4 regions of the Streptomyces sp. NPDC026246 genome follow, and region 3 is predicted to be linked to each of the others. Evidence: riboswitches for the same ligand, from Rfam matches in the RefSeq annotation. Region 3 holds a riboswitch; each other region holds the start of a gene.
The links. A riboswitch is a leader RNA that binds a small molecule or an ion and turns the genes downstream of it on or off. The one in region 3 is predicted to bind cyclic di-AMP.

Region 1 (7,549 bases), on a different contig from region 3:
GCTGCCCGGCCGGGCTGCAGCTGGTGGCACCGCACGGGCGGGAGGCGTTGCTGCTGGCCGTGGCGCGGGAGGCGCAGGCCCGGGCCGGTCACCGACCCGGCCCCGGACGAGACCCTGGCGGATTTACTTGCGCACGCATATGATGCAAGCGCCTGTAATTGACCTACGCCCATCATTCAGGGGGAACAGCCATGACCCGCCGCTTCCTTTTCGTCCTGGGCAGCGCCCGCTCCGACGGGAACTCCGCGTTGCTGGCCCGCCGGGCCGCCGAGCAGCTGCCGGCCGACGCCGAACAGCAGTGGCTCGACCTGACCGCCCATCCGGTGCCGGACTTCGAGGACCTGCGGCACGACAGCGACCACGTCCGGCCGACCGAGGGCAATGTGGCGCTGCTGCTCGACGCCACGCTCGGCGCGACCGACATCGTGATCGTCTCGCCCCTGTACTGGTACTCGGTCTCGGCGCAGACCAAGCGCTACCTGGACTACTGGTCCGGCTGGCTGCGCACGCCCGGCCTGGACTTCAGGGAGACCCTGGCCGGACGGACGCTCTGGGGCGTCACCGCCCTCGCGCACGAGGAGCAGGTGGTGGCCGACCCGCTGATCGGGACGCTGCACAACTCGGCCGCGTACATGGGGATGCGGTTCGGCGGGGTGCTGCTCGGCAACGGCAGCAAGCCCGGTGATGTGCTGGCCGACACCGAGGCGCTGGCCCGGGCCAAGACGTTCTTCGCCCAGGAGGCTCCGCTCGCGCGGTTCCTGTACGAGACGTGAGCGCCGGGTGCGCGGCCGGGGGACACGGAAGCCGGGGACGGTGCGCGCCGGGACGCTCACGTCCCGGCGCCTGCGACGTCCCCGGCCTCGTGCTCCCGGTCTCCCGGCGCGCGTGGCGGGTCACTTCCCCGCGTCGGCCGCCTTCACGAGCGCGTCCTTGGTGACCGCGCCGACGTAGACCTGGCCGTCGTCGGTGACGAGGGCGTTGACCAGGCGGGTCGAGAAGACCGTGCCCGAGCCGAACGCGCCGGTGACCTTGTCGCCGAGCGAGTCGACGAAGCCGCCGAGGTCGCCGCCGGCCGCGCCGGAGGGCACACCCTCGCCGCCGGTGCCGAAGGTGGCGATGGCGTTCCAGCCCTCGCCGATGGTCTTCATGCCGCCGGGACCCTCGCCGAGGTCCTTCCCGGACTCCGGGGCGTGTCCGCCCTTGCGGGCGTGCTCCTCGACGCCCTGGCCGAACTCCTTGCCGGCGTCCTTCTCCTCGGTGACCTTCGCGCCCTTGGGCGGGGTGAAGTCGAAGGTGGAGGCGGCCGGCCGGGAGAAGTCGACCTTGGTGAAGCCGGCGTCCACGACGGCCGAACCGCCGCTCGCGGGAACCAGCGTGAACTTCAGCGGCATGCCGGTCTTCGCGTCCACCGCCACGGTGACGGCTCCGACCGTCGAACCGGACTGCTTCGGCTCGACGACCAGCTTGTAGGCGTCGCGGCCGGCGACCCGGGCGGTGCCGTCCACCGTGACGGAGGTGGTGTCGTCGACGGCCTTCAGCACCTCCTCGGCGAAGTCCTTGGGCGTGGCGGGCGGCTGCTCCTTCTCCGCCTTCGGGCTCTGCGGGCCGGTGCCGTGGTAGACCTCGCCGGACTTGCCGTCGTAGGCCCAGACGTCCTTGCCGTTGTGGATGACGCTGTACTCGGCCGCGTTCTCCACCAGGGACAGCTTCTGCCGGTCCGGACCGTCGGCGGCGACGCGCAGGGTGTGCGTGCCGGAGGCCAGTTCGGTGAGCTTGGCGGTCGGGTCGGCGGAGGAACCGTCGCCGCCGCCCGCGGCGCCGGAGAGCAGACCGGACTCCAGGCCGCCGAGGTTCGGCAGACCGAGGTCCGTGGTGATCTTCACCGTGCCGGACAGCTGCTCGACGTCCGACTTCGCGATCTTCTCGACGAGCTGCTGGGCGGTGATGTCCGGCAGGTCGGGGTCGCCGGAGTCGGCGAGCGCCGGGACCAGGCCGATCGTCGCGGCCGCCACCCCGATCACCGTGACCGGGACGACGTAGCGAGCGGCCTTGCGCCGCCGGGACTGCCGCTCGTCGGCCTCCCCGCCGGTCGTGCTGTCGTCGGATGCGTACGGTGCCATGTGTGCCCTACCTCCGTGGTCGGCGGCGGCCGTCCGTGTCGTCCACGCACTCGTCCGTGAGCCGCCATTCTCACCCGAACAGGTGAGGAGTGGTGTCTTCCGTGGTTTCCATCTGACCAAATCGGCCGGGCGGATACGTCAGACCGCGGGCTCAACTCCGCGTACTGCTGGGGTATGACACGCGGGGGCGGCTTCTCCCCCGACCCGTAGGGGTCCGGGGAGGGGCGGGGTCAGCCGGCGCGGTGCACCACGGCGTCGCACAGCTCCAGCAGCGCCGTCTTCGCGGCGCAGTCGCGCAGCGGTGCCAGTGCCGAGCGGGCGTCCTGGGCGTAGCGGACGGTGTCCTGGCGGGCCTGCTCCAGCGCCGGGTGGGCGCGCAGCCGCCGCAGGGCCTCGGCGTGCCGGGCGTCGTCGGTGAGGTCGGAGTCGAGCAGCTCGCACAGGGCGACGTCCTCGGCGAGGCCGAGCCGGGCGGCCCGCTCGCGCAGCCGGAGCACCGGCAGGGTGGGGATGCCCTCGCGCAGGTCGGTGCCGGGGGTCTTGCCGGACTCGTGGGAGTCGGAGGCGATGTCCAGGACGTCGTCCGCGAGCTGGAAGGCGACGCCGAGCCGCTCGCCGTACTGGGTGAGCACGTGCACGACCGTCTCGTCGGCGCCGGACATCATCGCGCCGAAGCGGCAGGACACGGCGACCAGCGAGCCGGTCTTGCCGCCCAGCACGTCGAGGTAGTGCTCGACGGGGTCGCGGCCGTCCTGCGGTCCGGCGGTCTCCAGGATCTGCCCGGTCACCAGCCGTTCGAACGCCTCGGCCTGCACCCGCACGGCCTCCGGGCCGAGGTCGGCCAGGATGTGCGAGGCGCGGGCGAAGAGGAAGTCGCCGGTGAGGACCGCGACGGAGTTGCCCCAGCGGGTGTTCGCGCTCTCCACGCCGCGGCGCACGGCGGCCTCGTCCATCACGTCGTCGTGGTACAGCGTGGCGAGGTGGGTGAGTTCCACGACGACGGCCGAGGGCACGATGCCCGGCGCGTACCGGTCGCCGAACTGGGCGGCGAGCATCACCAGCAGCGGCCTGAACCGCTTGCCGCCGGCGCGCACCAGGTGCTGGGCGGCCTCCGTGATGAAGGGCACCTCGCTCTTGGTGGCCTCGAGCAAGCCTTCCTCGACAGCCGTCAGTCCGGCCTGGACGTCGGCTTCCAGAGCCTGGTCCCGCACGCTCAGCCCGAACGGCCCGACGTCGGTCACGAGGGGTCTCCTGTCTGCTGGTGTCTGGCGGTGCTACGCGCATTGTCGATAGGTCGCTGCCCTCACTCGAGTCAGCGTATCCGGTCACGTTTCGATCACCGCCAGCGCCCATGGTTACAGGCCGGGCGGTATCCGATCAGGACCGCAATGTTTTCGATCAGGTCATAAGAGCAGACATTTATCGACTTACCGGGAGGTAGCACCCTATGCCCGATTTGCCGACATAGGGAAGCGAATCCCAGTTGTGCACATTGCTCTCGGAGTCGTGATCAGTGAGTTGAATCACGCCCACCCTTTCACGACGGCACCCGGAACGCGGCCCCTACACCCTTCCCCCTCAAGCGAGTTGAGCCTTGGCGAAAGCAAAGGATCAAGCTGCCCCATACCGGTCCACCAAGGTCAACAAGCGCCATATGTGACTCCCGTGCTTGTTCCCGACATGTGCTCTCGCATACGTTCCCGCCCTGTCCGGCGGACGCCGAATCCTGCCACCGTCCGGGCACCCATCCACCGATCACTCACGCAGGGCAGGAGCGGGGGACCCAGGTAAGTCGCCGGTCCGCACAGCGGAACGGCTCGGGGTGAAGCCGCGCACGGCACACGGTGCCGTACGCGGCCGGGCACCTCCCGGCCCGAACCCGACAGCTCACCTCGCAGGCGCCGGAGAGGAACATCGCCATGCCCGGACGAGGCACGCACCGTCGCCCCCGTAAGAACCCGATCACCCGTGGTGTCGTCGCAGCCGGCACCGGCGGGGCGGCCCTGGCCCTCCCGCTCCTCGGCGCGGTGAACGCCGTCGCCGCCGAGCCGCAGAGCGCGCCCGCCGCGCACGTCCTGCCGCAGGCCGCCCAGCCCGCGAAGTCGCTCACGTACACCGTGACCAAGGGCGACACGCTCTACCGCATCGCGGACACGTATGACGTCTCGGGCGGCTGGAAGCAGCTGTACAAGGACAACCGCTCCGTCGTCGGCGACAACCCCAAGCTGATCCACCCGGGTCTGAAGCTGAAGGTGAAGGGCGCCGAGGCCGCCGCCCCGGAGAAGAAGGCGACCCAGTCGTCGGCGCCGGCCAAGCCGGCCGCGAAGCCCGCCACCCAGTCGGCCGCGAAGCCCGCCGGCGGTGTCGCCCAGGCCACCCAGGCCGCCACGAAGACCTACGCGGACAACCTGGACGGCTGGATCCGCGAGGCGCTGGACATCATGGCGCAGAAGGGGATCCCGGGCTCCTACGACGGCATCCACCGCAACATCATGCGCGAGTCGTCCGGCAACCCCCTGGCGATCAACAACTGGGACTCGAACGCGGTCGCGGGCACCCCGTCCAAGGGCCTGCTCCAGGTCATCGACCCGACCTTCGCCGCGTACCACGTGGACGGAACCCCCTTCGACCCGTACGACCCGGTCGCCAACATCACGGCGGCCTGCAACTACGCGGCCGACCGCTACGGCTCGATCGACAACGTCAACGGCCCGTACTGAGCCGCCCCGCCCAGCAGTCGCTCGAGGACGACGGCGATGCCGTCGTCCTCGTTCGACGCGGTGACCTCGTCGGCCACCGCCTTCAGCTCGGGATGGGCGTTGGCCATCGCCACCCCGCGGGCGGCCCAGTCGAACATCGGGATGTCGTTGGGCATGTCACCGAAGGCCAGGGTGTCCGCGGGCCGCAGCCCCAGATGCTCGGCGGCCAGCGCCAGCCCCGTCGCCTTGGTCACCCCGCACGGCTGCAACTCCACCGTGCCCGGACCGGACATGGTCACGGTCGCCAGTGAGCCGACCACCGACCGGGCCGTCGCCGCCAGTTCGTCGTCCGACAGGAACGGGTGGCGCAGCAGCACCTTGCTGATCGGCTCCCCCCACAGGTCGTCGCGCCGCTCGACCCGGACGGCCGGCAGGGTCGGGTGCGGCATGAGGTAGCCCGGCTCGATCAGCGTCAGCCCGTCCACGCCGTCCTGGTCGACCGCCGCGTACACCTGCCCCACCTCGGCCTCGATCTTGCCGAGGGCCGTCTCCGCGAGTTCCCGGTCCAGCGTGATGGACCACAGCAGCCGGTCCGCGCCGGCGTCGTACACCTGCGCGCCCTGCCCGCACACCGCGAGCCCCGTGCAGCGCAGGTCGTCCAGGAGCGGCCGCACTCTCGGCGCCGGGCGGCCCGTCACCACGAGGTGCTGGGCACCGGCGTCCGCCACCCGCGCGAGCACGGCGAGGGACCGGTCGGACAGGGTGTCGTCGCCGCGCAGCAACGTCCCGTCCAGATCGGTGGCGATGAGCGAATATGCGAGGGGTGCGGCCATGATCAGAGAATACGGACAGCGGGCCCCTGCGTTTCATCGCGCGACGGACGCCGATTGCCCGGTTGAAGGCCTCTGCACCGATTGGCAACAACATGCTCCGCTACCTACCCGAGGGACCGTCCCGGGCGGTACCTTCCATGTGTCCAGGGGGGACTTGATCGGGGGGTCGGGTTGAGCAGTGGACGCATTCGTGTGGCCGGGCCCGGGGAGCTCGGCGAAGAGGAGCGGGAGTGCTGGCGTGCGCTGCGCGCCGCCTCCCGGGCACCGCGCAACCCCTTCATGGAACCGGAGTTCACCGAGGCCGTCGGCCGGGTGAGGCCGCAGGCCCGCGTCGCCGTGGTGCGTGAAGGGGCGGAGCCGGCCGGCTTCCTGCCGTACGAGCGGGGCCCGTTGGGGCAGGGCCGGGCCATCGGGCTCGGTGTCTCCGACGCCCAGGGCGCCGTCCTGCGGCCGGGTCTGGCACTGGAGACGGGCGAACTGCTGCGGGCCTGCTCGCTGTCGAGTTTCGCCTTCGACAACCTGGAGGCGGAGCAGCGGCTGTTCGTCGGGCACGCGGCCGAGGAACACGCCACGTTCGTCATCGACGTGGAGAAGGGCTACGAGACCTACGAGTCGGTGCTGCGCGGCCAGTCGCCGAAGTTCCTCAAGACGACCCTGGCCAAGGAGCGCCGGCTGGGCCGGCAGACGGGCGAGCTGCGGTTCGTGTTCGACGAACGCGACCCTGCCGCGCTGCGCACGCTCATGGAGTGGAAGTCGGCGCAGTACCGCAGGACCGGCCGCCGGGACCGGTTCGCCCAGGAGTGGATCACCCGGCTCGTCGGGCAGCTGGCCCAAACCCGGGCCGCGCAGTGCAGCGGCACGCTCTCCGTACTGTACGCCGGTGAGCGGCCCGTCGCCGCGCACTTCGGACTGCGTTCGGCCTCGGTCCTGGCCTGCTGGTTCCCGGCGTACGACCCGGAGTTCGCCAAGTTCTCGCCGGGTCTGGTGCTGCATCTGCGCATGGCCGAGGCGGCGGCGGCCGAGGGCATCACCACGCTCGATCTGGGGCGGGGCGCCGCCGAGTACAAGGACGCGCTGAAGACGGGCGAACTGCCCGTGTACGAGGGCGCGGTGCTGCGGCCCGGGGCGGGCGCGGCACTGCACTGGCTGCGCCGTGAGCCGGTACGCCGCGCGCACGGCTTCGTCCGCGCCCGGCCGCGGCTGGCGGCACTGGCGGCGCGGACCTTGAAGGGCGCGGCCCGGCTGCGCCGTACCTGACACGAGTGGGGGGAGGGCGCATGGCCCGTACGGCACGTGCGCGGGAGGAGATACGGCGGTTCCTGGCCATCGGGGCGGTGCAGGTCGCCGAGCTGGACCTCGGCGCCGGGGAGGCGGTGCTCGTCCCGGGTCCGGGCAGCTTGCCCGTGACGTCCGGGGAGGTGTTCGTGCTGGTGCGCAAGGGCGGCCGGCCGGTGGGCACGTTGCTCGGACGGGTTCCCGAGGGGGCGGACCCGAAGGCCGTGCTGGCGGCCCGTGCGGCGGTGGAGTGCGCGGCGGCACCCGGCGAGGAGCCGGAGCGGTCCGGGGAGCCGCCGTTCACGAGCGTCGTCGTGGCCACGCGGGAACGGGCCGGGCAACTGGCCAGGGCACTGGACTCCCTGCTGGCGCAGGACCATCCGCGCTTCGAGATCGTCGTCGTCGACAACGCGCCCGTGACGGACGGGACCCGGGAGCTGATCGAGCGGAAGTACGCCGAACGCGTGCGGTACGTCTGCGAGCCCGTTCCGGGGCTCGCAGCCGCGCACAACGCGGGGCTGGCCGCCGTGGCGGGCGAGGTGGTGGCCTTCACCGACGACGACGTGGTCGCCGACCCGCGCTGGCTGACCGAGCTGACCGCGCCGTTCGCCGCGGACGCCCG
Region 2 (7,549 bases), on a different contig from region 3:
TCGTGATGGAGACCACGCTCAGCGCGGGTGAGGCGCTGATCGCCCGGCAGCGCGAGCAGTTGCACGAGGTGGCCACCCCCGTGATCAAGCTGTGGGACAGCACGGTCGCCGTCCCGCTCATCGGCACGCTCGACAGCGCGCGCAGCCAGGTGGTCATGGAGAGCCTGCTGAACGCGATCGTCGCCGAGCGCGCCCGGTACGCCATCCTGGACATCACCGGTGTGCCCACGGTCGACTCGCTGGTCGCCCAGCACCTGATGAAGACGGTCGCGGCGGCCCGGCTGATGGGCGCCGAGTGCATCGTCTCGGGCATCCGGCCCGCCATCGCGCAGACGATCGTCCACCTGGGCATCGACCTCGGCACGGTGATCACCCGCGCGAGCCTGGCGGACGCGCTGGCCTACGCGCTCAGCCGGCAGGGCGTGGAGATCGCGCCGCTGCGGGCGGCCGACCCGGCGGACGCGGGCGCGCGGTGACGCTGCCCGCGGGGGACGGGTCCCCGCTGTCCGCGCCGGTGCACGGTCACGCCTTCACCGTGCCGGTGCTCCGGCTGGGCGACGTCCTGCTGGTCACGCTCCAGGGCGAGTTGCACGACGCCATGGCCGAGCAGTTGCAGCACGACGTCGCGGCCCGGATCGCCGGATCCCGAGTGACCGGGGTCGTCATCGACATCTCCGGCGTGGAGATCGTCGACTCGTTCCTGGGCCGGGTCCTCGCCGAGATCGCCGCCGCGGCGAAACTGCTCGCGGCGCGCACGGTCCTGGCCGGGATGCGCCCGGCCGTGGCGATCACCCTCGTCGAACTCGGCCTCACACTGCCGGGGTTGAGGACCGCCCTGGACGTCGAGCGCGCCATGGAGCTGCTCGCCGCCGACCCGCGCGACGGAGGGGGGAGTCCTTGATGCAGGCTTCCCGCCACGCCGCCCCGGCCACCCTGCCGATCGGCTCGGACGCCGATCTGGCCTGGGTGCGGCAGCAGGTCCGGCAGACGGCCGCCGAGCTGGGCTTCGGTCTGGTGCAGCAGACCAAACTGGTCACCGCGGCCAGTGAACTGGCCCGCAACACCCTCGTCCACGGCGGTGGCGGCCATGTGGAGATGACCCCGCTGGTCACCGGGCCGGCGCAGGGGCTGCGGCTGGCCTTCGTCGACACCGGGCCGGGCATCCGCGACCTGGACCTGGCGATGACCGACGGCTACACCAGCGGCGGCGGGCTGGGCCTGGGCATGAGCGGGGCCAAGCGGCTCGTGCACGAGTTCCGGGTGGACAGCCGGCCGGGTGAGGGAACCACCGTCACCGTCACGGCCTGGGCCACGGCCGTGCCGCCCTCCCGGCCGGAGCCCTGATGAGCAGGGTCTGGGACGTGCCCGTGGACGACTCGACCCGGGTGCGGGACGTCCGGGTCGCCGCCGAGGAGGCCAGCGCGTGCGCCGGACTGCCGGCGAACCGCACGGCGTCCGCCGCGCTGGTGGCGACGGAACTGGCGACCAACCTGCTGCGGCACGCCGAGGGCGGCCACGTGCTCATCGGCCTCGTCGAGCGGACGGACGGCGGCGGTCCGCGCACCTGTGTGCAGCTCCTCTCGCTGGACCACGGGCCCGGCATCCCGGACGTGGCCGCCGCGATGCGCGACGGTTACTCCACGACCGTCGCGGCCTCCCTGGGCGCGGGGCTCGGCACCTGCCGCCGGGTCGCGAACGACTTCGACCTGCACAGCGCCGTCGGCCGGGGCACCGTCGTGCTGGCCCGGATCGACCACGAGATCGCCGTCCGCCACCCGGGGACGTCCGCGCCGCCCCCGCGCGCCGGCGGTGTCAACGTCCCCCTGGGCCGGGCGGCCCACTCCGGCGACGCCTGGGCCCGTGTCCGCGCCGGGGACCGGCTGACCCTGCTGCTCGCCGACGGGCTCGGGCACGGGGAGAAGGCCGCCGAGGCCTCCACCGCGGCGGTGACCGCGCTGCGCGGCCTGGCCGAGCTGCCGCCGCCGGAGATCCTGCGGCGTCTGGGCCCGGCTCTGCGCCCCACCCGGGGGGCGGCCGTCGCCGTGGCGCAGGCCGATCTGTCCACGGGACGGCTGGACTTCGCCGGGATCGGCAACGTCGGCGCCCGGCTGCGCACCGGCGGGGAGTGGCGGCCGCTGCTGTCCCGGCCCGGCATCGTGGGGGCCCAGGCACCGGCCGACGTCCCCGTGCAGAGCGGGCCGTGGCACGACGACAGCCTGCTGGTGCTGCACAGCGACGGTCTGCCCAGCCGCTGGAGCACGCCCGAGGACGTGCTCCTGACCTGCGACCCGGCGGTGGTCGCCGCGGTGGTGCTGCGCGACTCGGGCAGTGCGGCCCGCCCGGTGCGCGACGACACGTGTGTGGCGGTGCTGAAGGGGGGCTCGCCCGGGGCTTGACGGCCGGGCGGGGGCGTGCGGACCGGGCGGGGGCGTGAGGCCGGGCCGGGGCGAGGGGACCGGCCGGTCCCTCGGATCCCTCACGGGCCGGCGGGTGGCTCGCCGGCTCGGGGCGGCGCGTGGTCCTGGGCGGCCAGGAAGGCGCGCAACCCCCTTCTCAGTGCCTCCCGTTCGGCAGGCCGCATCGCGGCCACGGCGACGGTGAGGGCGTGGGTGCGGCGACCGGCGACGTCGCTCAGGACGTTGCGGCCGTGCGTGGTGAGCCGGAGCTGGACCTCGCGGCGGGTGTCCGGGTGCGGGGCCCGTTCCAGCAGGCCGGCCGCCGCGAGCCGGTCGCAGAGGCGGCTGGCGGTGGGCAGGCCGATGTCCAGCCGCTCCGCCAGGGCGGTGAGGTTGAGTCCGGGTGCCCTCTGCACCGTGCGCAGCGCCCGCAACTGATGCGGGGACAGCCGCAGGGACGCCTCCTGGGCCGCGACCGTCCACAGGACCGCCAGGCTGTCCACCGCGTCGGCGATCTGCGAGGCGACGGCTTCCGGGCCCTCGCCCGGCCCCCTGGCCCGGTGGTCACCGGGCCCGCCGAATCCGGTCACAAAACGGTCACTTTCCATAAGCTCCGGGTGCTGTGGAGGTCGCCCTCTTGCAAAGGCTGTACCCGAAGAGCCGAGCGGCAAGCAGACCGTTGCACGGCCGTCACCGGCCTGACGGCGGCTCAGCCCGCGCCGGGTTCCGCCGGTGCGGCCGGCGGCGGGGGGGTGCCGTCCCCGTCCGGCCGGGTGACCGCGTAAGACTTGGCCACGTCCCACTCAGCCCGGCCAGCCCGTCCAGTCCCATCCAGGCCCATCCAGTCCCGCTTTTCCGACCAGCCGCGGAGCGTCGATGCCTCACCCGTACGTCCTGCTGTCCGCCGCCGTCTCCCTCGACGGCTACCTGGACGACACCGGACCCGAACGCCTGTTCCTGTCGAGCCCGGCCGACTTCGACCGCGTCGACGAGGTGCGCGCGTCCGTCGACGCGATCCTGGTCGGCGCGGGCACGATCCGGGCCGACAACCCCCGCCTCCTGGTCAACTCCCCGGAGCGCCGCGCCGCCCGCACCGCCGCGGGCCGGCCCGAGTACCCCCTCAAGGTCACCGTCAGCGGCACCGGCGACCTCGACCCGGAGGCCCACTTCTGGCACACCGGCGGCGAGAAGGTCCTCTACACCACCGACGAGGGCGCCGGGCGCGCCCGCGCCCTCGGCCTCGCCACCGACGTCGTCCCGCTGGGCGCGGCCCTCGACTGGCGCCGGCTCCTCACCCACCTGCACGACGTGCGGGGCGTGCGGCGGCTGATGGTCGAGGGCGGCGGCCTGATCCACACCCAGCTGCTCACCCAGGGGCTCGCCGACGAGATCCAGCTGGTCCTCGCCCCGCTCTTCGTGGGTGACCCCGACGCGCCCCGCCTCTTCGGCCCCGGCGGCTACCCGCCGGGCCGGCTGCGGCTGGTCGACAGCCGCCGGATCGAGGACGTCGTCCTGATGCGCTACGAACCGACCGCCCCCGGCACCGGGCCGCTCCCGGTCGCCGCCGACCACCGCTGGCTGGCCGCCGCCTGCGAGCTCGCGGAGCACTGCCCGCCCTCCGCGACCGCGTTCAGCGTCGGGGCGGTGGTGGTCGCGGCCGACGGCACCGAACTGGCCCGCGGCCACTCCCGCGAGGGCGGCGACCCGGTGGTTCACGCCGAGGAGGCGGCCCTGGCCAAGCTCGATCCGGCCGACCCCAGGCTCGCCGGGGCGACCGTCTACAGCAGCCTCGAACCCTGCGCCCGCCGTGCCTCCCGCCCGGCGCCCTGCGCCCGGCTGATCCTCGACGCGGGTGTGCGGCGGGTCGTCACGGCCTGGCGCGAGCCGGACACCTTCGTATCCGGGGCCGACGGCAGCGGTGTCCTGGCCGCCGGGGGAGCGCAGGTCGTCCTCCTGCCCGAGCACGAGGAGCGGGCCAAGGCCCCGAACCGGCACCTGCTGCCCTGAGCGCGGCGCTCCGGGCCGGGGTGTGCCGGGGCCGGTGCCGGGGGCGCCGGACCGGGGTGTGCGCGAGACGTCCCGCGGATGGCGTACACTGGTGAACACAACGACGCGGGGTGGAGCAGCTCGGTAGCTCGCTGGGCTCATAACCCAGAGGTCGCAGGTTCAAATCCTGTCCCCGCTACTGAAGGCCGAGGGCCGGAATCCGAAAGGGTTCCGGCCCTCGGTGCGTTTCCCTCCGGTCGTCGACCGGCCGTCACACACGGTGAGTGAACCGCCCCGCTGCGCATAACAACTGACACACCGTCAAGTCCCGTGCGGTGTCCGGGAGGCGGTCAACTCGCCCGATTCACCCCGGTCGTGGCAGGTTGGTCCGCGCGAAAAAGGTTAATGATCAAGCGGAAGCGCTGGAATACGCACCGCGCCATCCATTAACGTTCGATAACGCAGCGCGGTCGTCCCAGCCGTCACAGAAGGCGGCTCCGTGCGCACGCGCCGAATCCCGCAAGGGAACCGGGGAACCACCACTTGGGGTGAATCGAGCGGATGCCGCCGTGGCAGCACGGCAGGTATACGCGCGTAGGAGACCTTCCTGCTCCGAACCCGTCAGCTAACCCGGTAGGCGAGAAGGAAGGAAAGGAGCACGCCCACGTGGCGTCCAACCGGCCTGCCCCCGCTGCCCCGTTCGCGGCGGACCAGCGCGACCCCGAGACCTTCGGCTTCGGCCGTCAGCGCACCGACGAGGGCCCGTTCCAGGAGTGGAACCCCACCGCGGAGTCCATCCGCCCCGTCCGTGGCCGGCACCGCGTCTCCAAGCAGCGCGGCGGAGGACTCGCCCGCAGCTCCACCGTCCTCGGCGTCGGTGTCATAGCCGCCGTCGGCGCGGGCGGCATGGCCAGCGCCCAGACCGGCAAGCCGCCGGTGTCGATCTCCGTCCCGGACCTTCCCTCGGTGGGTTCCCTCCTCTCGGACGACGACACCCCCGAAGGCTCCGCCACCCCGCTCAGCAGCCTGGGCACCACGACCGCCGAGGCCGAGCCGGGCGCCGACGGCGCCGGTGAGGCCCTGCGCGCCCGGATCATGGCCCAGGTCGAGCACCAGCAGGACCAGATCGACACCAAGGCCGCCCAGGAGGCCGCGGCCGCCGCCGAGAAGGCGGCCCAGGAGGCCGTCGCCAAGGCCGAGAAGGAGGCCAAGGCCAAGGCCGCCGAGGCGAAGAAGAAGGCGGAGGAGGCGGCCGAGAAGAAGGCCGAGGCCGAGCGGCTCGCCGCCCTCGCCAAGCAGTACACGCTGCCGACCTCCTCGTACACCCTCACCTCCAGCTTCGGCCAGGCCGGCGCCTACTGGTCCTCCGGCTACCACACCGGTCTCGACTTCGCCGCCCCCACGGGCACACCGATCAAGGCGGTCCACAGCGGCACCATCACCGAGGCCGGCTGGAACGGCTCCTACGGCTACAAGACCGTCCTCACCCTCGACGACGGCACCGAGATCTGGTACGCGCACCAGTCGTCGATCGGCGTCAGCGTCGGCCAGAAGGTCGGCACCGGCGACGTCATCGGCCGTGTCGGCGCCACCGGCAACGTCACCGGCGCCCACCTCCACCTCGAAGTCCACACCGGCGGTTCCGCGAGCGGCATCGACCCCATGGCGTGGCTGCGGGGCAAGGGACTCAACCCGTAGACGCACCGCGCCCGTCGAAGCACCGGCAGCCCTGACGACGACCCCCCGGCGTCAGGGCTGCCGGTCTTCGCCGGCCGGGGTGTTCGCCCGGGGTCGTGCGCAGCTTGCGGAATGGGCCGTTCCGCGCGGTCGTTGACCCAGGGTATGACTGCTACGACGAATCTGCGCAAGCTCGGCTCCTCCGACCTCGAGGTCTTCCCGCTCGCCCTCGGCGGCAACGTCTTCGGCTGGACCGCCGACGAGGACCGTTCCTTCGCCGTCCTCGACGCCTACACCGCGGCCGGCGGCAACTTCGTCGACACCGCCGACGTCTACTCGGCGTGGGCCGAGGGCAACCGGGGCGGGGAGTCCGAGACCATCCTCGGCAGGTGGCTCCGGGCGCGCGGCAACCGCTCCGAGGTCGTCGTCGCCACCAAGGTGAGCCAGCACCTCGACTTCCAGGGGCTGTCCGCCGCCACCATCAAGGCCGCCGCCGACGCCTCCCTGCGCCGGCTGGGTACCGACCACATCGATCTGTACTACACCCACTACGACCGGCCCGAGGTGCCCGTCGAGGAGATCATCGGCGCCCTCGACGAGCTCGTCAAGGCAGGCAAGGTGCGGCACATCGCCGCCTCCAACATCTCCGCGGAGCGGCTGCGGGAGTCCCTGGAGTTCTCCGACCGCGAGGGACTGGCCCGCTACGTGGCCCTCCAGCCCCACTACAACCTGGTCTCCCGCGACACCTACGAGGGCGGGCTCCAGGACTTCGCCGAGCGCAGCGGCCTCGCGGCCGTGCCCTACTACGCGCTCGCGTCCGGCTTCCTCACGGGCAAGTACCGCCCCGGTACGACCGTCGAGAGCGCGCGGGCCGGGGGCGCGGCCAGGCACCTGGAGACGGAGCGCGGGCGCCGGGTGCTCGACGCGCTCGACGAGATCGCCGCGGCGCACGAGGTGCCGGTGGCGACGGTGGCCCTGGCCTGGCTCGCCGCCCGCCCGACCGTGGTCGCGCCGATCGCCTCCGCGCGGACGGTGGAGCAGCTGCCGGCGCTGGTGGGGGTGGCGCAGCTGACCCTGACGGACGCGGAGACCGCCCGGCTCGACGAGGCCTCCGCCTGACGGGACGCGGGGGAGCGGCGGCGCGGCTCAGGAGCGGTAGGGGTTGTACGGGCTGTACGCCGGGTGGGGAGCCGGCTGGTGGACCTGGCCGTACGCGCCGTGCACCCCGTGCACCGGCCAGGGCTGCACCATGGCCGGAGGCGGCGGGGAGGTGATCCGGGCCGCGTGGACCAGGGCCGGGCGGGCCGCCTCCCGGCGCCGCCACAGCTCGCCGAGCAGTTCCAGCTCGCGGACCGTGAAGCCGGCGCCGGCCCGGCCGCGGCGGGCCCGGTGGCGGAGGAACGCGAGGGACGTCGCGTATGCCTCGTACCGCGCCACCTCGCGCGCCGCGCCCCTGCCCGCATGGCGCCGGGCGTGGGCGCGGGCGATCC
Region 3 (7,549 bases):
GCAGGTCGTCGCCGTCGAGGTGCTGCTGGACGCGCCCCTGGACGCCGAGCCGGCCGGCCTGGACGGCGTCGCCACGATCATGGCGCGGGCCTTCTCCGAGGGCACGGACAAGCACTCCGCCGAGGAGTTCGCGGCCGAACTGGAGCGCGCGGGCGCCACCCTGGACGCGCACGCCGACCACCCCGGGGTCCGGATCAGCCTGGAGGTCCCGGCCTCCCGGCTCGAGAAGGGGCTCGGTCTGCTGGCCGACGCCCTGAGGGCGCCCGCGTTCGCGGACAGCGAGATCGAGCGGCTGGTCCGTAACCGCCTCGACGAGATCCCGCACGAGCTGGCCAACCCCTCGCGCCGGGCCGCCAAGGAGCTGTCCCGGCAGCTGTTCCCGGCCGACTCGCGCATGTCACGGCCCCGGCAGGGCAGCGAGGAGACGGTCGCCGCGATCGACTCCGCCGCCGTGCGCGGCTTCTACGAGAAGCACGTCCGGCCCGCCACGGCCACCGCCGTCGTCGTCGGCGACCTCACCGGCATCGACCTCGACGCCCTGCTCGGTGACACGGTGGGCGCCTGGACCGGCTCCCGGGCCGAGCCGCGTCCGGTGCCGCCGGTCACCGCCGACGACACGGGCCGGGTCGTCATCGTGCACCGCCCGGGCGCCGTCCAGACGCAGCTGCTCATCGGCCGCACCGGCCCGGACCGGCACGACCGCGTCTGGCCCGCCCAGGTGCTCGGCACGTACTGCCTCGGCGGCACCCTGACGTCCCGTCTGGACCGCGTGCTGCGCGAGGAGAAGGGCTACACCTACGGGGTGCGGGCGTTCGCCCAGGTCCTGCGGTCCGCCCCGGAGGGCACCGGCGCCTCGATGCTCGCCATCAGCGGTTCCGTGGACACGCCCAACACCGGCCCCGCCCTGCAGGACCTGTGGGCCGTGCTGCGCACCCTGGCCGCCGAGGGGCTGACCGACGCCGAGCGGGACGTCGCCGTGCAGAACCTGGTCGGCGTCGCGCCGCTGAAGTACGAGACGGCGGCGGCCGTCGCCTCCACGCTGGCCGACCAGGTCGAGCAGCACCTGCCCGACGACTACCAGGCCGCGCTGTACCGGCAGCTCGCCGCGACCGGCACCGTGGAGGCCACCGCGGCGGTCGTCAGCGCCTTCCCCGTGGACCGCCTGGTGACCGTCCTCGTCGGTGACGCGACGCAGATCAAGGCGCCCGTCGAGGCCCTCGGCATCGGCGAAGTCTCGGTCGTCACCGCGGAGTAGGCCACACGCGCGCGGGAGCCCTGGTTGTCATCGAAGGCACCAGGGCTCCCTTATGCCCGAATTGATACGGAGGTGGCCTGTCTGCCCTGTGGGATGCGCTACAAAAGGCGGGTTTCGTTTGGGAATTGAAAGCGGCGCCGCTTAGCGTCATCCGGGCTGTTCGTCAGGCAGTGCGCCGCACCCGCGGCACCGGACAGTCATCGCCGAGTCCCCGTACGGCGCGAGCCAGGGGAGCCGGGGACCCAACCGCAGTCCCTGGGGTGAATCGGACGCCCGCGCGAGCCGCGAGGGGGTCCGTAGGAGACCTTCCTGCTCCGAACCCGTCAGCTAACCCGGTAGGCGAGAAGGAAGGAAAGGACCAGCCACTTCATGGCGTTCACCCGCGCCACCGGGAAGCACCGTCGTCCCAGCCGCATCCAGCGCGGCACGGCCCGTGCGGCGGGCGTCGCGGCCCTCGCCACGACCGGCGTCATCGGCACCGTGGCCGCTCCGGCCGCCTTCGCCGCCGAGCCGGCACCCGAGCAGACCGGTCTCACCCCCGTCGTCACCATGGGCGACACCGTCGCCGAGCAGATCGACGCCCAGGCCGTCGCGCAGAAGCAGGCGGCCGAGGAGGCCGCCGCGAAGAAGAAGGCCGAGGAGGCCGCGCGCGAGCGGGCCGCCGAGGCGGCCAAGAAGGCCAAGGAAGCCGCCGAGAAGGCGCGCGAGGCCAAGGAACGGGCCGCACGCGAGGCCGAGCGCAAGCGCCTGAACACCTTCGTGTCCCCGATCTCCGGCTCCTACGTGTCCACCAGCTACCAGGCCAGCAGTGGCCTGTGGTCCTCCGGCAGCCACACCGGCGTCGACTTCCACGCCGCGACCGGCACTTCGGTCCACTCCGTCGGCGCGGGAACGGTCGTCGAGGCCGGCTGGGGCGGCGCGTACGGCAACCAGGTCGTGATCAAGATGAACGACGGCACGTACACCCAGTACGGCCACCTGTCGTCCGTCGGTGTCTCGGTCGGCCAGCAGGTCACCCCCGGCCAGCAGATCGGCCTGTCCGGCGCGACCGGCAACGTCACCGGCCCGCACCTGCACTTCGAGGCCCGCACGAGCCCCGAGTACGGCTCCGACATGGACCCCGTCGCCTACCTGCGCTCGCACGGCGTCAACCTCTGACGTCACCCCGAGATTCGTGACAGCCCCGGCCCGCAGGCCGGGGCTTTTCGCGTCCCGGACGGCTCGTCGCCCAAAAACTTCTCCCTGATTTCCGTCCGCCGCCGGAAAGTGCGGCACATTGCAATAGAGTCACGTGCAATGAAGCCGTGGAGCGCGCGTCGGCGTTTTCCCCGGGAATCAGACGGAGGTCGGTCATGCGCATTCCCGCGCACTCGGTGTGCACGGCCATCCGGGACGACATCGTCGCCGGCGTCCACCCGTGCGGGGCCCGGCTCACCGAGGAGCTGCTGGCCCGCCGCTACGGCGTCTCCCGGGTCCCCGTGCGGGAGGCCCTGCGCACGCTGGAGGCCGAGGGCTTCGTGGTGACCAGGCGGCACGCGGGCGCCTGTGTCGCCGAGCCCACCGAGCAGGAGGCCGCCGACCTGCTGCAGATGCGGGTGCTGCTGGAGCCGCTCGGCGCGGCCCGGGCCGCACAGCGCCGCACCGAGGCCCATCTCAAGGTCCTGCGCGGCCTGGTCCGGCTGGGCCGGGAGCGGGCGCGCCAGGGCGGCGGCGAGGACCTGCGCTCCCTGGACGGCTGGTTCCACGAGACGCTGGCGCAGGCCTGCGGGAGCCCCGCGCTGACCGCGGTGCTCACCCAGCTCCGGCACAAGATCGCCTGGATGTACACGGTCGAGGCGCAGCCCGGCCCGGTGGAGTCGTGGAACGAGCACGGCGCGATCGTGGACGCCGTGGCGCGCGGGGACGGCGAGCGCGCGCGGGCCGCCGCGGCCGCGCACGTCGAGCGCGCGACCGCCGCCCACCGCCTGCGGTCCGGCTCGGCCGGGGAGCGCGGGCGGGTGAGGAACTCGCAACATCCCCTCAACACGGCGAGCCCGCGGAATTAACACGCGAGCCGTATACAAAGAGCAGGGAATGCCGGAGGGGTGGAATTTCCCCTTTCCGCTGCCCCCTTTTCCGCTGCCTGTTTTTGGAATGCCGCCCCCATGCGGTGCGCAATTCGTCCGCGCGGACGAAAACATGGCCGGACATGCGAAGGGCCCGCCCGGTCGACACCGGACAGGCCCCGCACGCACCTGAGAGGCGCTCTCACATCAGACGGTCTCGGGCAGTTCCTCGAGACCGTCGGCGACCAGCTTGGCCAGCCGGTCCAGGGCGGCGTCCGCGCCCTCGGCGTCGGAGGCGAGGACGATCTCCTCGCCGCCCTGGGCGCCCAGGCCCAGGACGGCCAGCATCGAGGCCGCGTTGACGGGGTTGCCGTCAGCCTTGGCGATCGTCACCGGGACGCCTGTGGCCGTGGCGGCTCGGACGAAGATGGAGGCGGGGCGGGCGTGGAGACCCTCGGCCCAGCCGACGTTGACGCGGCGCTCAGCCATGTGTTGCTGCCCTTCGGTGTTCAGGGTTGTCTAGACCAGTTTCCCATACGTGAAGCCCACCGGGAGCGGTCCTGTCGTTCCACCGCCCCGGGGCGGAGATCAGATCGCGGCCTCGACCCGACCGGCGCCCCCACAGACTGCCCCGCGCCGCTGTCGGACGCGAGCCGTACTCTGGGGCCCATGCAGACCTCGCCGGACCGGCACGAGTATCCCGCCCACTGGGAGGCCGACGTGGTGCTGCGCGACGGTGGCACCGCACGCATCCGGCCCATCACCGTCGATGACGCCGATCGCCTCGTCAGCTTCTACGAGCAGGTCTCCGACGAGTCCAAGTACTACCGCTTCTTCGCGCCGTACCCTCGCCTGTCCGCCAAGGACGTCCACCGCTTCACGCACCACGACTTTGTGGACCGGGTGGGACTCGCGGCCACGGTCGGCGGCGAGTTCATCGCCACCGTACGCTACGACCGGATCGGCGCCGACGGAACGCCCGCGTCCGCCCCAGCCGACGAGGCCGAGGTCGCCTTCCTCGTGCAGGACGCACACCAGGGCCGCGGGGTCGCCTCCGCCCTGCTCGAGCACATCGCCGCGGTCGCCCGCGAGCGCGGCATCCGCCGGTTCGCCGCCGAGGTGCTGCCCGCGAACAACAAGATGATCAAGGTGTTCACGGACGCCGGGTACACCCAGAAGCGCAGCTTCGAGGACGGCGTGGTCCGTCTGGAGTTCGACCTCGAACCCACCGACCGCTCGCTGGCCGTGCAGTACGCGCGCGAGCACCGAGCGGAGGCCCGCTCCGTGCAGCGACTGCTGGCGCCCGGCTCGGTCGCCGTCATCGGCGCGGGACGCACCCCCGGCGGCGTGGGACGCAGCGTCCTCGGCAACATCCGCGACGCCGGTTACACCGGCCGCCTGTACGCCGTGAACAGGGCCCTGCCCCAGGAGCAGAAGGAACTCGACGGGGTGCCCGCCCACCGGTCGGTGCGCGACATCGACGGCCCCGTCGACCTCGCGGTCGTCGCCGTGCCCGCCGAGCACGTGCCCGAGGTCGTCGCCGAGTGCGGCGAACACGGGGTGCAGGGACTGGTCGTGGTGTCCGCCGGCTATGCCGAGAGCGGGCTCGAAGGGCGCGAGCGCCAGCGTGCCCTCGTCCGGCAGGCCCGCACGTACGGCATGCGCATCATCGGGCCCAACGCCTTCGGTGTCATCAACACCTCGCCCCGGGTGCGGCTCAACGCCTCCCTCGCCCCCGAGGTGCCGCGCCCGGGCCGCATCGGGCTGTTCGCCCAGTCCGGTGCCATCGGCGTAGCCCTGCTGTCCCGGCTGCACCGGCGCGGCGGCGGCGTCACGGGCGTGACCGGCGTGTCCACGTTCGTCTCCTCCGGCAACCGCGCCGACGTCTCCGGCAACGACGTCCTGCAGTACTGGTACGAGGACCCCGACACCGACGTCGTCCTGATGTACCTGGAGTCCATCGGCAACCCCCGCAAGTTCACCCGCCTCGCCCGGCGCACCGCCGCCGCCAAGCCCTTGGTCGTCGTCCAGGGCGCCCGGCACGGCGCCGCCCCCCAGGGGCACGCCGTGCGGGCGACGCGCCTGCCGCACGCGACCGTCTCGGCCCTGCTGCGGCAGGCCGGGGTGATACGCGTCGACACCATCACCGACCTGGTGGACGCGGGCCTGCTGCTGGCGCGCCAGCCGCTGCCCGCCGGACCCCGGGTGGCGATCCTCGGCAACTCCGAGTCGCTCGGCCTGCTCACCTACGACGCGTGCCTGGCCGAGGGCCTGCGGCCGCACCCGCCGCAGGACCTCACCACGGCGGCGTCGGCGGCGGACTTCCACGCGGCCCTGTCCCGGGCGCTCGCCGACGACCGTTGCGACGCGGTCGTCGTCACGGCCATCCCGGCGGTGGGGGAGGGCTCCGTCGCCGACGCGGCCCTCGCGCAGGCGCTGCGCTCCGCGACGGCCGCGGCCCCGTCCAAGCCGGTCCTGGTCGTGCACGTGGAGCTGGGCGGTCTCGCGGAGGCCCTGTCGGCGGCGGCCAGCACGGCCCCGCAGGCCAGGACGGACGACGCACCGCAGCCCGGACCCCACCGGGCGACCCCGGACCAGCGACCGGCACCCGCGGACGAGCCCCGCCCGCCCGCGGACGAGCGACCAGTACCTGCGGACCAGCCCCGCCCGCCCGCGGACCATCGACCGGCACCCGCGGACGAGCCCCGCCCGCCCGCAGCCCAGCCCCGCACACCCGGGGACGGGCACGCGGCGGCCCCCGACCGGCACGCGACCGGCCCGGCCCGGCCCGCGGCGGCCCCCGAGGCGGCCGAGGGCGCACACCTCATCCCCGCCTACCCCGCCGCCGAGCGGGCCGTCCGCGCCCTCGCCCAGGCCGTCGCCTACGCCCAGTGGCGGCGCGACGCTGCCGACCCGGGCAAGGTGCCCGAGTACGACGACATCGACGTGAAGGGCGCCGCCGCGCTGATCGACGGCCTGCTCGCGCGCGGGCAGAGCCCCGCCCTCGCCCCGGACGAGGCCTGTGACCTCCTCGGCCACTACGGCATCGAGGTCCACCGCTCCCTGCCCGCACCGACGCCCGACGCGGCCGCCGAGGCCGCCCGCACGCTCGGGTACCCGGTGGCGCTCAAGGCCACCGCCCCGCACCTCAGGCACCGGGCCGACCTGGGCGGGGTACGCCTCGACCTCGCGGACGAAGAGCAACTGCGCCGTGCGTACGCGGAGTTGACCGAGATGTTCGGCGCTGCCGAGGAGCTGCGCCCGGTCGTGCAGCGCATGGCACCGCGCGGCGTGGACGTGGTCGTACGGGCCGTGATCGACCCCGCGGCCGGGGCGGTGCTCTCCTTCGGGCTCGCCGGCGCCGCCTCCCAGCTGCTCGGGGACACCGCGCACCGGCTGATCCCGGTCACCGACCGCGAGGCGAACTCGCTGGTGCGGTCGATCCGCACCGCGCCCCTGCTGTTCGGCTGGCGCGGCTCGGCCCCGGCCGACACCCGCGCCCTGGAGGAGCTGCTGCTGCGTGTGTCCCGGCTGGTGGACGACCACCCCGAGGTCGTCGCGGTCACCCTGGAACCCGTGGTCGTCGCCTCGCACGGATTGAGCGTGCTGGGCGCCTCCGTCCGTCTCGCACCACCGCCCGCCCGGGACGACCTGGGCCCGAGGACGCTCCCCGCGTACTGACGAGGACGCTCCCCGCCTACGGACGGGGGCGAGCGGTGCCTCGCAGTCAGTGGTCCCCCGTAGGATGGGCGTCATGGCCAAGACCAGTACGACGACCCAGGGGCTGCGGGCGGCGATCGAGCGCAGCGGCTACTACCCGGCCCTCGTGGCCGAGGCGGTGGAGGCCGCCGTGGGCGGCGAGCCCATCCGGTCGTACCTGGTCCACCAGGAGACGACGTTCGACCAGAACGAGGTGCGCCGGCACGTCACGGTGCTCGTCCTCACGGACAACCGCTTCATCGTCAGCCACACCGACGAGCAGGCCGCCGACAGCACCTCCCCGACGCCGTACGCCACGACGTCGACGGAGTCCGTGAAGATCGGCCGCATCTCGTCGATCGTGGTCAGCCGCATGGTCGCCAACCCGGAGTCGTACAAGCCGGGCACCCTGCCGCGCGAGGTCGTCCTCACCATCGGCTGGGGCGCCGTCTCCCGGATCGACCTGGAGCCGGCGGCCTGCGGCGACCCCAACTGCGAGGCGGACCACGGCTACACGGGCAACTCCACGGCGGACGACCTCAGCCTGCGC
Region 4 (7,549 bases), on a different contig from region 3:
TGCTCGATCTCGCGGAGCCGGCTGCGCACCCGCCGGACGGCGGCGCTCTGCCGGTCGCCCGCCCGCTCGACGAACTCCGCGTTCTCCAGGTAGCGGTCGGGGTCGTCGGACAGGGCGAGCTGCATCGCCGGGTCCAGGCCACCGGAGCGGTACTGCGCGGCGGCGACCGAGCCGAGCGCCTGCCGGGCCGCGTCGAGTCGTTCCTGCGAGCGGGCCGCCCGGTCCTGCAGCCCCCTCAGCCGCTGCCGGGCCTCGTCCGCCTGCTCCTTCGCGCCGTTGTACTTCTCGGTGGCGGCCTCCGCCAGCCGGTACAGCTTGGCCACTTCGGCCCTGACCTGGCCGGGGGTGAGCTGCGGCTCGGCGTGCCCGGTTCCGTCGAAGCCCGTCGCCGTCGCCGCGGAGGCGAGTGCGATCGTGGCGGCCGTACGGGCCGGGCCGCCGGCCATGGGGCGTTGTCGGGGCTTGCGGTGCGCTGCCACCTGGGGGCCACGTCCTTTCCTCGACCGCCGGTGGGGGTGTGCGGTCGCCGGGAGCGGACGGGCGGCCTGCGCGTCCGGCGGCGGCCCGCACAGGGGAGACGGGCCGCCGCCGGACTTTCTCGGCGGTGGTGTCCGACTGCCGCCCCTGGCCCGGGCGGCGGTGGGGAGCCGGTCACCTGCTGAAGGACGGTAGAGGTGCGCGTGCGGCCCTCGTGGCGGGTGTGCGGAACTGTCCCCGGAGGACCGGTGGTGACCGTATGCGACCAAGATCCCGCCTCGGCGCCCTTCGCTTCACTCAGCGTGATGACCGAAGCCCGAGATCATGGGCGGGCGGCGGTGATCGGGTGCTATGGGGCGCATATATGCACCACCGGGCCGGTGTCCGGCGGCCGGACGGGCCCTGGTTAGGCTCCGGCCTCATGGACGTACTCATCCACCTCTTCGTCGGCCTGCACATCATCGGCATCGCCTCGCTCCTGGGTGGCTTCCTCACCCAGCTGAAGGCGATGGGCGAGGGTACGGCCCGCTTCACGCCCGCGATGCTGCACGGCGCACTGACCATGCTGGTCACCGGCGTGGCCCTGGTCGGCCTCAACCAGGCCGACGACCAGTCCGTGAACAACATCAAGATCGCCGTGAAGCTGGCGCTCCTGATCGTGATCCTCGGCCTGGTCTACGTGAAGCGCGACGAGGAGCGGGTGGACAAGGGCCTGTTCGGTCTGGTCGGACTGCTCACCACGGCCAACGTCTTCATCGCCGTGCTCTGGACCTGACCCGGGAGGACCGGGCACCGGCCCGGGCCGAGGCGGCCGCCCAGAGGGTGCAGGCGAGCCATGCGGCCACGGCCGCCCACAGCAGCGCCTGGCCGGCGACGTCCAGCCAGGCGACGTCGAGCGCCGCGGCGACCTCCAGGGTGGCCGTCGCCGTCACGGCCCAGCAGAACACGGTCGCCCAGCGCCGCGCGTCGTAGTGGTGCCGCGGCCAGAACAGCTCGGCGACCAGGAGAGCGACGCAGGCGACCGCGGCGAGCACGAGCAGGATGACGGCGGTGTTGCGCAGGGCGTCGCCGTCGTCCTCGTTCCACAGGTAGAGGCGGGAGCTGTCGGCGGACAGCAGCTGCGCCCCGGCCAGCGCGGAGACCGCGAGCGCGCCCTCCGCGAACCAGTGGTCGCCGCGCCCCTCCTCCACCTGCCGGGGCTGGAAGCGGAACAGGGCGAAGCCGTACAGCGCGAGCCCCAGCCACAGCAGCACCAGGGCCGCGTGGGCCGGCCAGGCCAGCGACTCGGCCGCGGCCAAGGCGGCCGCCAGCACGGCGAGGCACTGGGTGGCCACACACCGCAGGAACACCGTCCCCCGCCGGCCCCCGACCTCCACGGCCAGCAGCACCGCCCAGACCAGCGCGGACAGGGCCAGCAGCGCCCAGGCCACGGACCGCAGACCCGCGGCGGTGAAACCGGTGCCGAGGAGGGCGGCGGCCGCCGCGGTGGTGAACACGGCCGGCACCTCCGCCCGCCACGCGCCGCGCGCCCGCTGCAGCAGGCTCACGGCCGCCACCAGCCACGCCCCGCACGCCAGGGCCAGCACGACGCGGGAGAGGGCGGCGTGACCCGCGGAGTCGAGACCGACCGACACGGTGCCGGTCGCCAGCGCATACGTCGCCCACCAGGTGGCAAACGGGGAGGGACCGGACATGGTGCCGATGCTAGAGAGCAACGCGCGCCGGAGGTGAGGGGCACGCGCGCGTGCCCCTCAAAAACGTCCGCGTCCGCTCAGGCGGGCCGCACCACGCTGTGGATCGCCGACTCGCCGTCGTAGTAGACCGACTCCTCGCGCACGTACGTGCCCGGCTTCGGCGCGTGGATCATCATGCCGTTGCCGATGTACAGCCCGACGTGCGTGACGTCGTCGTAGAAGAAGACCAGGTCGCCCGGCCGGGCCTGCGACATCGGAACGGTGGTGCCGGCGTCGACCTGGTCGTAGGTCGTGCGCGGGAGGGTGACGCCGGCGGCCTTCCAGGCGGCCTGGGTGAGGCCGGAGCAGTCGTAGGAGCCGGGACCGACGGCGCCCCAGACGTACGGCTTGCCGATCTGGGCGCGCGCGAACGCCAGGGCCTTGTCCGCCTTGGTGGCGTACGAGGAGTCCACCGGGGCCGGCGCGGAGGGCGAGCCGGAGTCCGGCGACGGTGAGCCGCTCTCCTGCCGCGGGGCCTCCTCGCGCTGCGCCTGCTCCTGCGCGGCCTGCTGCCGGGCCAGCTCGGCGGCCCGGCGGGCGGCTTCCCGCTGCTTCTCCTGCTCGATCGCCGCGAGCCGCGCCTTCTCCGCGGCGGTCAGCCTCGACATCAGCTCGCGGGCGTCGGCCAGCTTGCGCTGGACGGCCGCCTTGGCCGCCTTCAGGTCGCCCTGCGCGTCCGTGAGGTTCTCGAGGCTCTCGGTGGCCTCACGGCGCTTCGTCATCGTCTCGGACTGCTGTGTGACGAAGTCGTCGACCGCTTCCTTCTGGCGGCCGGTCATCCGGTCCATCAGCTGGGTCTGGTCGAAGTAGTCCTGCGGGGTGTCGGCGAGCAGGAACGTCGCCGTCTCCGGCGCGGCCGCCCCCGTGCGGTACTGGGCGGAGGCGTAGGAACCGAGCTTGTCGCGCGCCTCGTTGAGCTTCTCGGCGCGCTGCGCGACGTCGTCGAGGAGGGTGTCGACGCGCTTGCGCTGCTTCGCCGTCCTCTCCTTGGCGCCGTTGTACTTGTCGGTCGCCGACTCGGCCTGGCGGTACAGGTCGTCGACCTTCTTCTCGACTTCTTCGAGGCTGGGCTTGTCGTCGGCCTCGGGGGCGGCGTTGGCCGACTGGGACAGCAGGGCCACCGAGGTGAGGGCCGCCGTTGCCAGGGCGGGGGTCCGTATGCCTGCCACGCGCGAACCGGTGGGACGCGACTTGCGGTGCGACGCCAAGGGAGGCGACTCCTTCCATCGTCCGCCTACCGGGTTAGCTGTCGGGTTCGGGCGGGTGGTTCGGAAGGGTTGCCCTACGGCCTTCTCCGGATACGGAGGCGGGCCGATTCACCCCGGGGTTCTCGGTTGGGTCCCCGGCTCCGGCTGCCGCTGCGGCACACCGGACTCGGCGGAGGCCGCGCGGCCCGGCGACGTTCGCCGGAGAGGGTCGTGCGGCCTGATCGCACGGTAGCCAACTCGTGTGGTCCCTGTGAAGGTTGATGGGTGATATGCCCGATACATTTTCGTGACCTTTCCCGGGAGCATCGCTCGGAGTGAACGATCCCGGCGGCTTGGTCGTGACTTGCCCTGAATTGTTATGGACATAGCGGACCGTGATCACGCGGTACTGGAGGGTGACAACGCGCCAGGAGTCGGCGGTCCGGCCGGTGTGCGGGGCGATGTTCCCGGGGTGGCGGCGGGCTGTCAGTGGGGCGCCCTAGACTCGGAGAGCGATGAGCAGCCTCTTTGACGACAACTTCCTGGCGAGCCTCCAGGCCCAGCGGGGCCCCGCGGACGAGCCCCCGCCGCCCCCCGAGGACGATCACGCTCCGGAGCCGCTTCCGGACGATCTGTTCGGCGGGAAGTTCGACGTGCCGCCGGACCGCGACACCCACTACCGGGACGGCGCGCCCCGCCCGGTGATCGACGCCGCCGCACTGCTGGAAGGGCTCAACGACAACCAGCGGGCCGCCGTCGTCCACTCCGGCTCCCCGCTGCTCATCGTCGCCGGCGCCGGGTCCGGCAAGACCCGCGTGCTCACCCACCGCATCGCCCACCTGCTGGCCGAGCGGCACGTGCACCCGGGCCAGATCCTCGCCATCACCTTCACCAACAAGGCCGCCGGCGAGATGAAGGAGCGCGTCGAGCAGCTCGTCGGCCCGCGGGCGAACGCGATGTGGGTCATGACCTTCCACAGCGCGTGCGTGCGCATCCTGCGCCGCGAGTCCAAGAAGCTCGGCTTCACCTCGTCGTTCTCGATCTACGACGCCGCCGACTCCAAGCGGCTCATGGCGCTGGTCTGCCGAGACCTGGACCTGGACCCCAAGCGCTACCCGCCGAAGTCCTTCAGCGCCAAGATCAGCAACCTGAAGAACGAGCTGATCGACGAGGAGGACTTCGCCGCCCAGGCGACCGACGGTTTCGAGAAGACCCTCGCCCAGGCCTACGCGATGTACCAGTCGCGGCTGCGCGAGGCGAACGCCCTCGACTTCGACGACCTGATCATGACGACGGTCAACCTGCTGCGCGCCTTCCCGGACGTCGCCGAGCACTACCGCCGCCGCTTCCGCCATGTCCTGGTCGACGAGTACCAGGACACCAACCACGCCCAGTACGCCCTGGTCCGCGAGCTGGTCGGCACCTCCGAGCACCCCGTCGACGTGCCGCCCGAGGCCGAGGTGCCGCCCGCCGAGCTGTGCGTGGTGGGCGACGCCGACCAGTCGATCTACGCCTTCCGCGGCGCGACGATCCGCAACATCCTCCAGTTCGAGGAGGACTACCCGGACGCGACGACGATCCTGCTCGAGCAGAACTACCGCTCCACGCAGACCATCCTGTCGGCGGCCAACGCCGTCATCGAGCGCAACGAGTCCCGCCGCCCCAAGAACCTGTGGACCAACGCGGGCACCGGTGCGCGGATCACCGGCTACGTCGCCGACACCGAGCACGACGAGGCGCAGTTCGTCGCCGAGGAGATAGACCGCCTCACCGACGCCGGCGAGGCCAAGGCGGGCGACGTCGCGGTCTTCTACCGCACCAACGCCCAGTCCCGTGTCTTCGAAGAGGTCTTCATCCGCGTCGGCCTGCCCTACAAGGTCGTCGGCGGCGTGCGCTTCTACGAGCGCAAGGAGGTCCGGGACGTCCTGGCCTACCTGCGCGTGCTGTCCAACCCCGAGGACTCGGTGCCGCTGCGCCGGATCCTCAACGTCCCCAAGCGGGGCATCGGCGACCGCGCCGAGGCGATGATCGACGCCCTGGCCCAGCGCGAGAAGATCAGCTTCCCGCAGGCGCTCAAGCGCGTCGACGAGGCGTACGGCATGGCCGCGCGCTCCACCAACGCCGTCAAGCGGTTCAACACGCTGATGGAGGACCTCCGCACGATCGTCGAGTCCGGCGCCGGACCGGCCACCGTCCTGGAGGCCGTGCTGGAGCGCACCGGCTACCTGGCCGAGCTCCAGGCGTCCACCGACCCCCAGGACGAGACCCGGATCGAGAACCTCCAGGAACTCGCCGCCGTCGCCATGGAGTTCGAGCAGGAACGCGGCGAGGACGCGGAGACCGGCGGCACCCTGTCCGACTTCCTCGAACAGGTCGCGCTGGTCGCCGACTCCGACCAGATCCCCGACGAGGAGGACGGCGACGGCGTCATCACGCTGATGACCCTGCACACCGCCAAGGGCCTGGAGTTCCCGGTCGTCTTCCTCACCGGCATGGAGGACGGCGTCTTCCCGCACATGCGTGCCCTGGGGGAGAACAAGGAACTGGAGGAGGAACGCCGCCTGGCCTACGTCGGGATCACGCGCGCCCGCGAGCGGCTGTATCTGACGCGGTCCACCCTGCGCAGCGCCTGGGGCCAGCCGTCGTACAACCCGCCGTCCCGGTTCCTGGAGGAGATCCCGCCGGCCCACGTTGAGTGGAAGCGCACGGGTTCGACCGTGCCCGCGTCCTCCGGGCCGGTCTCCGCGGTCGCGGCCTCCCTGTCCTCGTCCCGCTCGCGCTCCTCGGCGTCCGGTGCCTCCGGCTTCGCCACGCGCCGCACCGCCGAGAAGCCGGTGGTGGCGCTGACCGTCGGGGACCGGGTCACCCACGACCAGTTCGGGCTCGGCACGGTCGTCGCGGTCAAGGGAACGGGCGCGAACGCCGAGGCGACGATCGACTTCGGCGACACCAAGCCCAAGCGGCTGCTGCTGCGCTACGCGCCGGTGGAGAAGCTCTGACCCGCTGAGAGGAGGCTCCCGTTCGCACGCCGCGGGCGGGGGCCGGGGGCCGGGAGGGACCGCCGGAGCGTCCCCGACCGCCGTGGGATCAGGCCGGGTTGATGCCGTGGCTGCGCAGCCACGGGAGCGGGTCGATCGCGGAGCCGCCGCCCGGGCGCACCTCGAAGTGCAGGTGCGGACCGGTGGAGTTGCCGGAGTTGCCGGAGCGGGCGATCGGGTCGCCGGCCTTCACGGCCGTGCCGGAGGGGACGGTGTAGGTGGAGAGGTGGCAGTACCACGTCTCCGTGCCGTCCTTCGCGGTCACGATCATCATGTTGCCGTAGGCGCTGTTCCACTGCGTGCGCACGGTGCCGTCGGTCGCGGCCATCACGGTCGTGCCGTACGCGACGGGGAAGTCGATGCCCGTGTGCAGGGACATCCAGTTGATGCCCGACTGGCCGTAGTAGGCGCTCAGTCCGTGCTGCGAGACCGGCAGGGCGAACTTGGGGCGCAGCCGCTCCTTGCGGGCCGCCTCCTCGGCCGCCCGCTTCTTCTCGGCGACCTGCTGGGCCTTGAGGTCGATGCGCTCCTGCGTGCGGCTGGCCCGGTCGGCGAAGTCGTCGGCGCCGGCGGCGAGGCTCTGCAACTGCGTGTCGAGCTTGTTGTTGGCGGCGGCCGGCTTCACCGGCTGCACGTCCGCGGCCGTCGTGTGCGCCTCGGCCGTGCTGTCCTCGGTGAAGCTGCCCACCGATGCGGCCGCGATCCCCGCGACCCCCATCACGCACGCCGACGGCACCGCGACGGTCAGCAGCGCCGAACGCTTCGGCGGCGTACGGCGGCGGGAACGGGACCCGGCACGCGCGGCCGCCCGGGAACCGGGGGGCGTGACCTCTTCCTGGCCGTCCAGGAGCGGGCCGACGGCGGGCAGTTCACCGGTGGAGGCCATCTCGCCGCCGTCGGCGGCGGGCCCGTGTCCGGCGGGGTCGTCGTAGCCGACGTGCTCGAACGTCGCCGTCTCGAGCTGGTCGAACGGCACCGGCTCGGACGGGTCGAACTGCACCGGCTCGTGCTGCTCGAACTGCGTCGGCTCGTGCTGCTCGAAGGTTTCGGCAGGCTGCTCGTGGCCGTCGCCGGCCGGGGCCGAACCGTCCGAGTTCCACTGCGTGGCGTCGTA

Region 1: linked by a shared signal. The riboswitch ahead of ACZ4M5_RS31200 (transglycosylase SLT domain-containing protein) and the one ahead of ACZ4M5_RS28305 (M23 family metallopeptidase) in region 3 are both predicted to bind cyclic di-AMP.
Region 2: linked by a shared signal. The riboswitch ahead of ACZ4M5_RS26600 (M23 family metallopeptidase) and the one ahead of ACZ4M5_RS28305 (M23 family metallopeptidase) in region 3 are both predicted to bind cyclic di-AMP.
Region 4: linked by a shared signal. The riboswitch ahead of ACZ4M5_RS08885 (C40 family peptidase) and the one ahead of ACZ4M5_RS28305 (M23 family metallopeptidase) in region 3 are both predicted to bind cyclic di-AMP.

What each region holds. Positions count from the first base shown of each region.
Region 1 is NZ_JBVHPJ010000017.1:10,653-18,201, forward strand. Features, by position in the region: gene ACZ4M5_RS31180 (amidase) at 1-143, shown strand, start outside; gene ACZ4M5_RS31185 (flavodoxin family protein) at 192-773, shown strand; gene ACZ4M5_RS31190 (LolA family protein) at 894-2,120, opposite strand; gene ACZ4M5_RS31195 (polyprenyl synthetase family protein) at 2,351-3,361, opposite strand; cyclic di-AMP (ydaO/yuaA leader) riboswitch at 3,867-4,036, shown strand; gene ACZ4M5_RS31200 (transglycosylase SLT domain-containing protein) at 4,040-4,840, shown strand; gene ACZ4M5_RS31205 (HAD family hydrolase) at 4,804-5,652, opposite strand; gene ACZ4M5_RS31210 (GNAT family N-acetyltransferase) at 5,839-6,909, shown strand; gene ACZ4M5_RS31215 (glycosyltransferase family 2 protein) at 6,930-7,549, shown strand, end outside.
Region 2 is NZ_JBVHPJ010000011.1:236,337-243,885, forward strand. Features, by position in the region: gene ACZ4M5_RS26565 (STAS domain-containing protein) at 1-476, shown strand, start outside; gene ACZ4M5_RS26570 (STAS domain-containing protein) at 479-901, shown strand; gene ACZ4M5_RS26575 (anti-sigma regulatory factor) at 901-1,344, shown strand; gene ACZ4M5_RS26580 (SpoIIE family protein phosphatase) at 1,344-2,396, shown strand; gene ACZ4M5_RS26585 (MarR family winged helix-turn-helix transcriptional regulator) at 2,477-2,986, opposite strand; gene ACZ4M5_RS26590 (dihydrofolate reductase family protein) at 3,273-4,403, shown strand; tRNA gene ACZ4M5_RS26595 (tRNA-Met) at 4,508-4,581, shown strand; cyclic di-AMP (ydaO/yuaA leader) riboswitch at 4,881-5,037, shown strand; gene ACZ4M5_RS26600 (M23 family metallopeptidase) at 5,049-6,080, shown strand; gene ACZ4M5_RS26605 (aldo/keto reductase) at 6,225-7,178, shown strand; gene ACZ4M5_RS26610 (PrsW family intramembrane metalloprotease) at 7,206-7,549, opposite strand, start outside.
Region 3 is NZ_JBVHPJ010000013.1:119,376-126,924, reverse strand. Features, by position in the region: gene ACZ4M5_RS28310 (M16 family metallopeptidase) at 1-1,255, shown strand, start outside; cyclic di-AMP (ydaO/yuaA leader) riboswitch at 1,447-1,611, shown strand; gene ACZ4M5_RS28305 (M23 family metallopeptidase) at 1,625-2,413, shown strand; gene ACZ4M5_RS28300 (GntR family transcriptional regulator) at 2,608-3,300, shown strand; gene ACZ4M5_RS28295 (HPr family phosphocarrier protein) at 3,508-3,789, opposite strand; gene ACZ4M5_RS28290 (bifunctional acetate--CoA ligase family protein/GNAT family N-acetyltransferase) at 3,970-6,981, shown strand; gene ACZ4M5_RS28285 (DUF5998 family protein) at 7,055-7,549, shown strand, end outside.
Region 4 is NZ_JBVHPJ010000003.1:151,683-159,231, forward strand. Features, by position in the region: gene ACZ4M5_RS08870 (C40 family peptidase) at 1-479, opposite strand, end outside; gene ACZ4M5_RS08875 (hypothetical protein) at 899-1,252, shown strand; gene ACZ4M5_RS08880 (SLAC1 family transporter) at 1,230-2,171, opposite strand; gene ACZ4M5_RS08885 (C40 family peptidase) at 2,249-3,418, opposite strand; cyclic di-AMP (ydaO/yuaA leader) riboswitch at 3,427-3,600, opposite strand; gene pcrA (DNA helicase PcrA) at 3,913-6,396, shown strand; gene ACZ4M5_RS08895 (M23 family metallopeptidase) at 6,485-7,549, opposite strand, start outside.